Regions from separate parts of the Citrobacter europaeus genome, predicted to be linked through region 2. Evidence: predicted binding sites of a transcription regulator. Region 2 holds the regulator's gene; the other holds the start of a gene.
What was found. Region 2 encodes PurR, which represses purine synthesis genes. Its sites were predicted from a motif close to CANGCAAACGTTTGCNTG; they were not measured.
Positions count from the first base shown of each region.

Region 1 (5,361 bases), 2.4 Mb from region 2:
GGTATCGCCGTTACCTACGCGCTTGTGGTCCTGGCTGGTGGCCATCGGCAGCACGTGCTCGCCGTCGACCATCACGATAAAACTCGCCTCTTCGCCGTCGAGGAACTCTTCGATAACGATACGATGTCCTGCATCGCCAAAAGCGTTACCCGCCAGCATGTCGTGAACGGCGGCTTCGGCCTCGATCAGCGTCATCGCCACGATAACGCCTTTACCGGCAGCCAGACCGTCAGCTTTGATGACGATCGGCGCGCCTTTCTCACGCAGATAGGCCAGCGCAGGCTCAATCTCGGTGAAATTCTGATATTCCGCGGTCGGGATGTTATGACGCGCGAGGAAGTCTTTGGTGAAGGCTTTGGAGCCTTCCAGTTGTGCAGCACCTTCGGTTGGGCCGAAAATTTTCAGGCCTGCGGCGCGGAAGGCATCGACCACGCCAATCACCAGCGGCGCTTCCGGACCAACGATGGTCAGATCGATCTTCTCGTTCTGGGCAAAGCTCAGCAGTGCCGGAATATCGGTTACCGCGATTGCCACGTTTTGCAGCGCGGGTTCCAGTGCGGTGCCTGCGTTACCCGGTGCAACAAAAACGGTATCGACCAGCGGCGACTGCGCCGCTTTCCAGGCCAGCGCGTGCTCGCGCCCGCCGTTGCCAATCACTAATACTTTCATCGTCTGCTCCGTGGATTAATGGCGGAAGTGGCGCATGTCGGTAAAGATCATCGCGATACCGTGTTCATCGGCAGCGGCAATGACTTCATCATCACGGATAGAACCACCAGGCTGGATAACGCAGCTCACGCCAACGGCGGCGGCGGCATCAATACCATCGCGGAACGGGAAGAACGCGTCGGAAGCCATCGCAGAGCCTTTCACTTCCAGACCTTCGTCTGCCGCTTTAATGCCCGCGATTTTCGCCGAGTACACGCGGCTCATCTGGCCTGCGCCTATGCCGATAGTCATGTTCTCTTTGGCGTAAACAATGGCGTTGGATTTCACGAACTTGGCGACCTTCCAGCAGAACAGCGCATCGCGCAGCTCTTGTTCGGTCGGCTGACGTTTGGACACTACGCGCAGTTCGCCTTCGCTCACCATACCCAGATCCCTGTCCTGAACCAGCAGACCGCCGTTAACGCGTTTGAAGTCCAGACCCGGCACACGTTGTGCCCACTGGCCGCAGGTCAGAACGCGAACGTTCTGTTTCGCGGCGGTGATCTTCAGCGCTTCTTCGGTAGCCGATGGGGCGATGATCACTTCCACGAACTGGCGGGAGATGATGGCCTGCGCGGTTTCGGCATCCAGCTCGCGGTTAAAGGCGATGATGCCGCCGAATGCGGAGGTCGGGTCGGTTTTATAGGCGCGGTCGTAAGCGTCGAGAATAGAAGTGCTTACCGCCACGCCGCACGGGTTAGCGTGCTTGACGATCACGCAGGCTGGCTCGTTGAACTCTTTCACGCACTCCAGCGCTGCGTCGGTATCAGCGATATTGTTGTAGGAAAGCGCTTTGCCCTGTACCTGCTGTGCGGTGGCAACGGACGCTTCTTTCACATTCTCTTCTATATAGAAGGCAGCCTGCTGGTGGCTGTTCTCACCGTAGCGCATATCCTGCTTCTTAATGAAGTTCAGGTTCAGCGTACGCGGGAAACGGCCAGCGGCCTCTTTGCTCTCACCGTGATAAGCCGGAACCATGCTGCCGAAGTAGTTGGCAATCATGCTGTCGTAGGCGGCGGTGTGTTCGAAGGCTTTAATCGCGAGATCGAAACGGGTGTCGAGGGTCAGAGAGCCTTCGTGAGCATCCATCTCTTTAATAATCGCGTCGTAGTCGCTGCTCTTCACAACGATAGCCACGTCTTTATGGTTCTTGGCGGCGGAACGTACCATAGTCGGGCCGCCGATATCGATGTTCTCTACCGCATCTTCCAGCGAGCAGCCAACGCGTGCGACGGTCTCGGCGAACGGATACAGGTTAACGACCACCATGTCGATAGGTGCGATACCGTGTTGTTCCATAATTCCGTCGTCCTGACCGCGACGACCAAGAATGCCGCCGTGGACTTTCGGATGCAGGGTCTTCACGCGTCCATCCATCATTTCCGGGAAGCCGGTGTAATCGGAAACTTCGGTCACTGGCAGACCTTTCTCCGCTAACAGGCGCGCAGTGCCACCCGTTGACAGCAGCTCCACACCGCGTGCGGAAAGTGCCTGAGCGAATTCGATGATACCGGCCTTGTCAGAAACACTGAGCAGAGCGCGGCGGACTGGACGACGTTGTTGCATGGTAAATCCCCTGGATTTGACTATTACAGAGAGCGTTAGGTGAATTCTTGGCTAAAAACTCAGCTAACGCCCCTTACGGGGCATCCTTGTTGTGCGGGGGCATTGTAACGAAAACGTTTGCGCAACGCTCGCGAATTTTTAATTTTCGATTTTGACCCCTTCTTATTTCTGTTGAAAGAGGCTGTTATAAAGAGAGGATCGCAGAAACGATCGTGTGGTTTGTGGATAACTCTGTGTGTAAATGGGTATAAGGCGGGGTTTTGCTGTGGAATGCAGCACTCAGTCATTTTTCTGTCATTTAAGGGTTGCGGGCCGCAGGAAACTCCCTATAATGCGCCTCCATCGACACGGCGGATGTGAATCACTTCACATAAACAGCCGGTTCGGTTGAAGAGAAAAACCTGAAAATGAGGGTTGACTCTGAAAGAGGAAAGCGTAATATACGCCACCTCGCGACAGAGCGCTAAAGCGCGTCGCAACTGCTCTTTAACAATTTATCAGACAATCTGTGTGGGCACTCGAAGATACGGATTCTTAACGTCGCAAGACGAAAAATGAATACCAAGTCTCTGAGTGAACATACGTAATTCATTACGAAGTTTAATTCACGAGCATCAAACTTAAATTGAAGAGTTTGATCATGGCTCAGATTGAACGCTGGCGGCAGGCCTAACACATGCAAGTCGAACGGTAGCACAGAGAGCTTGCTCTTGGGTGACGAGTGGCGGACGGGTGAGTAATGTCTGGGAAACTGCCCGATGGAGGGGGATAACTACTGGAAACGGTAGCTAATACCGCATAACGTCGCAAGACCAAAGAGGGGGACCTTCGGGCCTCTTGCCATCGGATGTGCCCAGATGGGATTAGCTAGTAGGTGGGGTAACGGCTCACCTAGGCGACGATCCCTAGCTGGTCTGAGAGGATGACCAGCCACACTGGAACTGAGACACGGTCCAGACTCCTACGGGAGGCAGCAGTGGGGAATATTGCACAATGGGCGCAAGCCTGATGCAGCCATGCCGCGTGTATGAAGAAGGCCTTCGGGTTGTAAAGTACTTTCAGCGAGGAGGAAGGCATTAAGGTTAATAACCTTGGTGATTGACGTTACTCGCAGAAGAAGCACCGGCTAACTCCGTGCCAGCAGCCGCGGTAATACGGAGGGTGCAAGCGTTAATCGGAATTACTGGGCGTAAAGCGCACGCAGGCGGTCTGTCAAGTCGGATGTGAAATCCCCGGGCTCAACCTGGGAACTGCATCCGAAACTGGCAGGCTAGAGTCTTGTAGAGGGGGGTAGAATTCCAGGTGTAGCGGTGAAATGCGTAGAGATCTGGAGGAATACCGGTGGCGAAGGCGGCCCCCTGGACAAAGACTGACGCTCAGGTGCGAAAGCGTGGGGAGCAAACAGGATTAGATACCCTGGTAGTCCACGCCGTAAACGATGTCGACTTGGAGGTTGTGCCCTTGAGGCGTGGCTTCCGGAGCTAACGCGTTAAGTCGACCGCCTGGGGAGTACGGCCGCAAGGTTAAAACTCAAATGAATTGACGGGGGCCCGCACAAGCGGTGGAGCATGTGGTTTAATTCGATGCAACGCGAAGAACCTTACCTACTCTTGACATCCAGAGAACTTAGCAGAGATGCTTTGGTGCCTTCGGGAACTCTGAGACAGGTGCTGCATGGCTGTCGTCAGCTCGTGTTGTGAAATGTTGGGTTAAGTCCCGCAACGAGCGCAACCCTTATCCTTTGTTGCCAGCGGTTAGGCCGGGAACTCAAAGGAGACTGCCAGTGATAAACTGGAGGAAGGTGGGGATGACGTCAAGTCATCATGGCCCTTACGAGTAGGGCTACACACGTGCTACAATGGCATATACAAAGAGAAGCGACCTCGCGAGAGCAAGCGGACCTCATAAAGTATGTCGTAGTCCGGATTGGAGTCTGCAACTCGACTCCATGAAGTCGGAATCGCTAGTAATCGTGGATCAGAATGCCACGGTGAATACGTTCCCGGGCCTTGTACACACCGCCCGTCACACCATGGGAGTGGGTTGCAAAAGAAGTAGGTAGCTTAACCTTCGGGAGGGCGCTTACCACTTTGTGATTCATGACTGGGGTGAAGTCGTAACAAGGTAACCGTAGGGGAACCTGCGGTTGGATCACCTCCTTACCTTAAAGAAGCGTTCTTTGTAGTGCTCACACAGATTGTCTGATGAATGATGAACTTCTAAATGTACTTTCGAGTGCATTAAGAAGTTTTGCTCTTTAAAAATCTGGATCAAGCTGAAAATTGAAACGACACACTGTGTCTGTTCTCCGTAATAAGAACAGATAAATGGTGTGTTCGAGTCTCTCAAATTTTTGCAGCACGATGATGAATCGAAAGAAACATCTTCGGGTTGTGAGGTTAAGCGACTAAGCGTACACGGTGGATGCCCTGGCAGTCAGAGGCGATGAAGGACGTGCTAATCTGCGATAAGCGTCGGTAAGGTGATATGAACCGTTATAACCGGCGATTTCCGAATGGGGAAACCCAGTGTGATCCGTCACACTATCATTACGTGAATACATAGCGTAATGAAGCGAACCGGGGGAACTGAAACATCTAAGTACCCCGAGGAAAAGAAATCAACCGAGATTCCCCCAGTAGCGGCGAGCGAACGGGGAGCAGCCCAGAGTCTGAATCAGCATGTGTGTTAGTGGAACGGTCTGGAAAGTCCGACGGTACAGGGTGATAGTCCCGTACACAAAAGTGCATATGTTGTGAACTCGAAGAGTAGGGCGGGACACGTGGTATCCTGTCTGAATATGGGGGGACCATCCTCCAAGGCTAAATACTCCTGACTGACCGATAGTGAACCAGTACCGTGAGGGAAAGGCGAAAAGAACCCCGGCGAGGGGAGTGAAAAAGAACCTGAAACCGTGTACGTACAAGCAGTGGGAGCCTCTTTATGGGGTGACTGCGTACCTTTTGTATAATGGGTCAGCGACTTATATTCTGTAGCAAGGTTAACCGAATAGGGGAGCCGAAGGGAAACCGAGTCTTAACTGGGCGTTAAGTTGCAGGGTATAGACCCGAAACCCGGTGATCTAGC
Region 1 covers NZ_CP148084.1:4,802,383-4,807,743, reverse strand. Annotated here, with positions in the region: gene purD (phosphoribosylamine--glycine ligase) at 1-669, opposite strand, end outside; gene purH (bifunctional phosphoribosylaminoimidazolecarboxamide formyltransferase/IMP cyclohydrolase) at 685-2,274, opposite strand; rRNA gene WHR59_RS22485 (16S ribosomal RNA) at 2,897-4,436, shown strand; rRNA gene WHR59_RS22480 (23S ribosomal RNA) at 4,672-5,361, shown strand, end outside.
Region 1: a site for PurR is predicted at 2,381-2,398, ahead of purH (bifunctional phosphoribosylaminoimidazolecarboxamide formyltransferase/IMP cyclohydrolase). Genes of this name have one in related genera too.

Region 2 (5,361 bases):
CACAACGCTGATGGCATACAGAATGAGTAACCAGGGCAGCAGTTGACGGCCCTGCCATTTTTGCAGCGCAGCGCGGCAGCCGTAACCACCGATTAAGAAAGCGATAGTTTGCGGAACATAGCTCAGGCCAATCACCGCTGGACTGTAGCCCATTTCGCTGAGGATGAACGGGGAACCCGTCAGCCATGCGAAAAAGCTTGCGGAACAGGCGGCATAAATCAGCACGTTTCCGCGGTAAGTTTTCGAGCGTAGCAAGGTGGCGAACGTCGGTTTGTCCTGGCTGTCGTCGCGTGCTTTAACCGTCGGTTTTAAGCGCAGTGCGGGAAGCATCAGAATTAGGGTAATGGCAAAAAGGGTGGCGAAAATGGCCTGCCAGGAAAAATGTACCAGGATCCAACTGCCTAGTAATGGTGCTAATGCCGGAGATAATCCGACCAGCGGCATAATGGTGGCAAAGATGCGGTTTACTTTTTGTGAAGGATAATAATCGGTGACCAACGCCTGCCAGATAACCGATGCAGCGCAAACACCAACGGCCTGGACAAAGCGCAGCACCAGCAGGCCGGTGGCGTTTTCAACCCACAGCATGCCCAGACTGCCCAGTGCAAAGATAGATAAACCCAGCAGCAAAATAGGTTTGCGACCGTAGTGGTCGGAAAGTGGCCCCCACAAAAGTTGCGCGACGGCAAAACCGGCTAAGAACAAGCTAAGGCTGGCGCTGACGGCAGATGCAGGTGTTTGCAAATCGGACTGAATTGCGGCAAAGGCGGGCAGATACATATCCGTTGCCAGAAAGCCGAGCACGCTAAGACCTGCCAGCCAGACTAAAAACCCTTTCCCAGGTTGCATCATCATTTCTCTTTTTTTAGCAATAGAACAATGCCGCTGAGTGTAGTGAGTGTAATTCTCGCTGTGAAACGCTAATATTTGCTTACTGATTTCAAATTTTTTGCAGGCAGAATATGTGGTCGGAATATTCACTTGAAGTGGTTGATGCCGTTGCGCGTAACGGCAGCTTTAGTTCTGCCGCCCAGGAGTTGCACCGTGTACCCTCCGCGGTAAGCTACACCGTACGTCAACTGGAAGAGTGGCTGGCGGTGCCGCTTTTTGAGCGGCGCCATCGGGATGTGGAATTGACGCCTGCTGGCGCATGGTTTCTTAAAGAAGGCCGCTCTGTTATCAAAAAAATGCAGATCACTCGCCAGCAATGCCAGCAAATTGCCAACGGCTGGCGCGGACAACTGGCGATCGCAGTCGATAACATTGTCCGCCCAGATCGTACCCGACAAATGATCGTCGATTTCTATCGTCATTTTGACGATGTGGAACTGTTGGTTTTCCAGGAAGTCTTTAACGGCGTCTGGGATGCGCTGTCCGATGGGCGCGTTGAACTGGCAATCGGCGCCACGCAGGCGATTCCGGTGGGGGGCCGCTATACCTTCCGTGACATGGGAATGCTGAGCTGGAGCTGCGTGGTGGCTAGCCATCATCCGTTGGCGTCAATGCCCGGGCCGCTGAGTGATGACACGTTGCGCAACTGGCCGTCACTGGTGCGTGAAGATACCTCCCGTACGTTGCCAAAGCGTATTACCTGGCTGCTGGATAACCAAAAGCGCGTTGTGGTGCCAGACTGGGAATCTTCCGCTACCTGTTTGTCTGCAGGGTTGTGCGTCGGCATGGTACCGACGCATTTTGCCAAACCGTGGATCGATAGCGGCAAATGGGTTGCGCTACAGTTGGAGAATCCATTTCCTGATGCCGCATGCTGCCTGACATGGCAACAGAACGATACGTCGCCGGCATTGAGCTGGCTGCTGGATTATTTAGGGGATAGTGAAACGTTGAACAAGGAATGGCTGCGGGAGCCAGATGAGGCCCCCGCGCAACAGGCTTAGCGGCGGTAATCGCGGAACGGGCCGTCGGCAACCGAGCGGCGTTCTACCAGACGCGGATGCACCTCGATAGATTGTGACTCTTCGCGCTTATTCACGATACGGTCTAACAACATGTTGAAGGCCGTTTCACCCAGCGAATCTTTCGGCTGGTGAATAGTCGTCAGGGCCGGCGTGAAGAAGCGGGCGTTGCGCACGTTGTCGTACCCGATGAGCGAGACATCCTGCGGTACGCGCAGTCCCATCTCGTCAGCGGCGCACAGTGCACCCATCGCCATAATATCGCCACCACAGAAGACGGCGGTCGGACGATGCGACTGTGACAAAATTTGCTGCATGGCGCGATAGCCGGACTCAGGTTCAAAATCGCCCTGCACAATCCAGTTTTCAGGCACTTTAATCAGCGCTTCTTCCATCGCTTTCATAAAACCTGCCAGACGCCCGGCTCCGGTGTTACGTTCCATTGGGCCAGGGATCACGCCAATCTCACGATGACCGCGTTCTACCAGATACCGACCTGCCATGTAACCGCCTTCGAAGGCGTTATCAATGACCGTATCGGTAAAGTCGGCTTTTGCTTCGCCCCAGTCCATGACGACCATCGGAATATGGCGATACTCTTCGAGCATCGTCAGCAGCGGCTCCGGATACTCGGAACACATCACCAGCAGACCATCAACGCGCTTTTGCGCCATCATCGACAGATAGGCCTGCTGTTTTTCGAGACTGTTCCATGCGTTACCCAGAATCAGGGTATAGCCTTTCTGGAAACAGTTTTTCTCAACGGCTTCGATAATTTCAGCGAAATAGGCCGCTTCGCTGCTGGTGGCCAACAAGCCAATAGACTTGGTGTGATTCACCTTCAGGCTGCGTGCCACTGCGCTCGGAGAATAGTGCAGCTCTTTGATCGCCGCCCAGACAGCATTACGCGTTTCTTCCGCGACAAAGCGTGTTTTGTTAATTACGTGTGATACGGTTGTAGTGGAAACGTTTGCTCGCTTCGCTACATCTTTAATTGTTGCCATTACATCTCACTCCAGACCATATCCTAAGCTCCTGAGAATACTCCAGGTAAACGTTTGCCTTAACACACCCTTAGCGCAACGTAAGGGTTGCGGCACGCCGGGAAAACGACACGGAACGTCAGGAAGGGGTCAATGGCCGGTACGCTAATCAAGTAAGCGTGGAATTTTGTCTGATCTTAACGAAAAGGGGAAGAGTTAAAAGCAGTTATCAATATAAATCGTGAGAGATTTTTGCTTTCAAGTGTGTAAAAATGCGCAATATCACTTTTTGTGTGGGAATAAAAAGGAGAAAACTTGATGAGCACCGATCTGAAATTTTCGTTAGTAACTACCATTATTGTTCTGGGCTTGATCGTCGCGAGTGGCCTGACCGCAGCGCTGCATTGATTTCCCCGAGGGAGTTAATTCTCCCTCATCCTTTCCGCTGGCTTTTCCCCTCTATTGTTTGCGAATAAGCAAAAGTCTTTTGCAGTTTTGTTAACTTTATTAATTTTGCGATCAATGTCATGCTTTTGACTCTTATTTTATGTCGCGCCATGGCTCGACGTTACGGAGTCGCAATATGAAACTCAATTATCCATTACTGGCGCTGGCGATCGGCGCGTTTGGCATTGGTACCACCGAATTTTCGCCAATGGGATTATTGCCCGTCATAGCCAAAGGTGTGGATGTCTCGATTCCGGCGGCCGGCATGTTGATCAGCGCGTATGCGGTTGGCGTAATGGTGGGCGCTCCGCTGATGACATTATTGCTGTCTCATCGTGCGCGACGTAATGCGTTGATATTCCTGATGGCGATTTTTACGCTGGGTAACGTGCTCTCGGCTATCTCACCGGATTACACCACGCTGATGTTATCGCGTATTTTGACCAGTCTGAATCACGGGGCATTTTTTGGTCTTGGCTCTGTGGTTGCTGCAAGCGTGGTACCCAAACATAAGCAGGCCAGCGCCGTGGCAACCATGTTTATGGGGTTAACCATTGCCAATATTGGCGGAGTTCCGGCGGCAACCTGGCTTGGTGAAACCATCGGCTGGCGCATGTCGTTTATGGCAACGGCGGGTCTTGGGGTCATCGCGATGGTCAGCCTGTTCTTCTCATTACCCAAAGGTGGGGCAGGAGAGCGCCCGGATGTCCGTAGTGAACTGGCGGTACTTATGCGCCCGCAGGTGCTGTCGGCACTGCTGACGACCGTTCTGGGCGCCGGGGCGATGTTCACGCTTTATACCTACATCTCACCGGTGTTGCATACTATCACCCATGCCACACCGGCATTTGTCACCGGTATGCTGGTGCTGATAGGCGTTGGCTTCTCGATCGGTAACTACTTTGGCGGCAAACTGGCTGACCGTTCAGTGAACGGTACGCTGAAAGGTTTTTTACTGCTGTTGATGGTTATTATGCTGGCCATTCCTTTGCTTGCGCGAAATGAGCTGGGCGCGGCGGTCAGTATGGTGGTCTGGGGCGCGGCGACGTTTGCCGTCGTTCCACCGTTGCAGATGCGTGTGATGCGCGTTGCCAGCGAAGCGCCTGGATTATCGTCGTCAGTCAATATTGGCGCATTTAACCTGGGGAACGCACTGGGTGCCGCAGCCGGTGGGGCGGTGATTTCCGGTGGTTTAGGCTACAGTTTTGTGCCGGTGATGGGGGCGATTGTGGCGGGGCTTGCGCTGCTGCTGGTCTTTATCTCGGCGCGGAAACAGCCTGAAGAGGTCTGTACTGCCACTCATTAAAACTAAAACGCAGAAGGGGTTCCCTTCTGCGTTATCTTTTTATGCTGCGAAGTTCTTCGCAACAAATTCCCAGTTCACCAGCGCCCAGAAGTGCTCCAGGTAACCAGGACGGGCATTGCGATAATCGATGTAGTAGGCGTGTTCCCATACGTCAACGGTCATCAGCGTCGTCGCGTCGGTGGTCAGCGGAGTACCCGCGTTGGAGGTGGAAACGATAGCCAGTTTGCCATCCGTTCCTTTAACCAGCCAGGTCCAGCCAGAACCGAAGTTTTTGATAGCGGCGTCGGTGAACTGCGCTTTGAAATCCGCAAAGCTGCCAAAGGAGGCGACAATTGCCTCGGCCAGTTTACCGGTTGGTTCGCCACCTGCGTTCGGTGCCAGGCAGTTCCAGTAGAACGTGTGGTTCCAGACCTGTGCTGCGTTATTGAAGACACCACCTTCAGAGCTACGTACGATCTCTTCCAGTGATTTACCTTCAAACGCAGTGCCTTTAATCAGGTTGTTCAGATTGGTCACGTAGGTTTGATGGTGTTTGCCATAGTGGTATTCCAGCGTTTCGGCAGAAATATGCGGTGCCAGAGCATCTTTGGCATACGGTAATGCAGGTAATTCAAACGACATTGCTTCTCTCCTTATTATTTATATTGAGTACACACAATAGCCTCATTGTGAGTAAGGATAGGGTAGCAAATTGAAAGGTTATGCAAAAGAA
Region 2 covers NZ_CP148084.1:2,417,839-2,423,199, forward strand. Annotated here, with positions in the region: gene punC (purine nucleoside transporter PunC) at 1-849, opposite strand, end outside; gene punR (DNA-binding transcriptional activator PunR) at 963-1,895, shown strand; gene purR (HTH-type transcriptional repressor PurR) at 1,892-2,917, opposite strand; gene cydH (cytochrome bd-I accessory subunit CydH) at 3,215-3,304, shown strand; gene WHR59_RS11405 (MFS transporter) at 3,480-4,649, shown strand; gene sodB (superoxide dismutase [Fe]) at 4,689-5,270, opposite strand.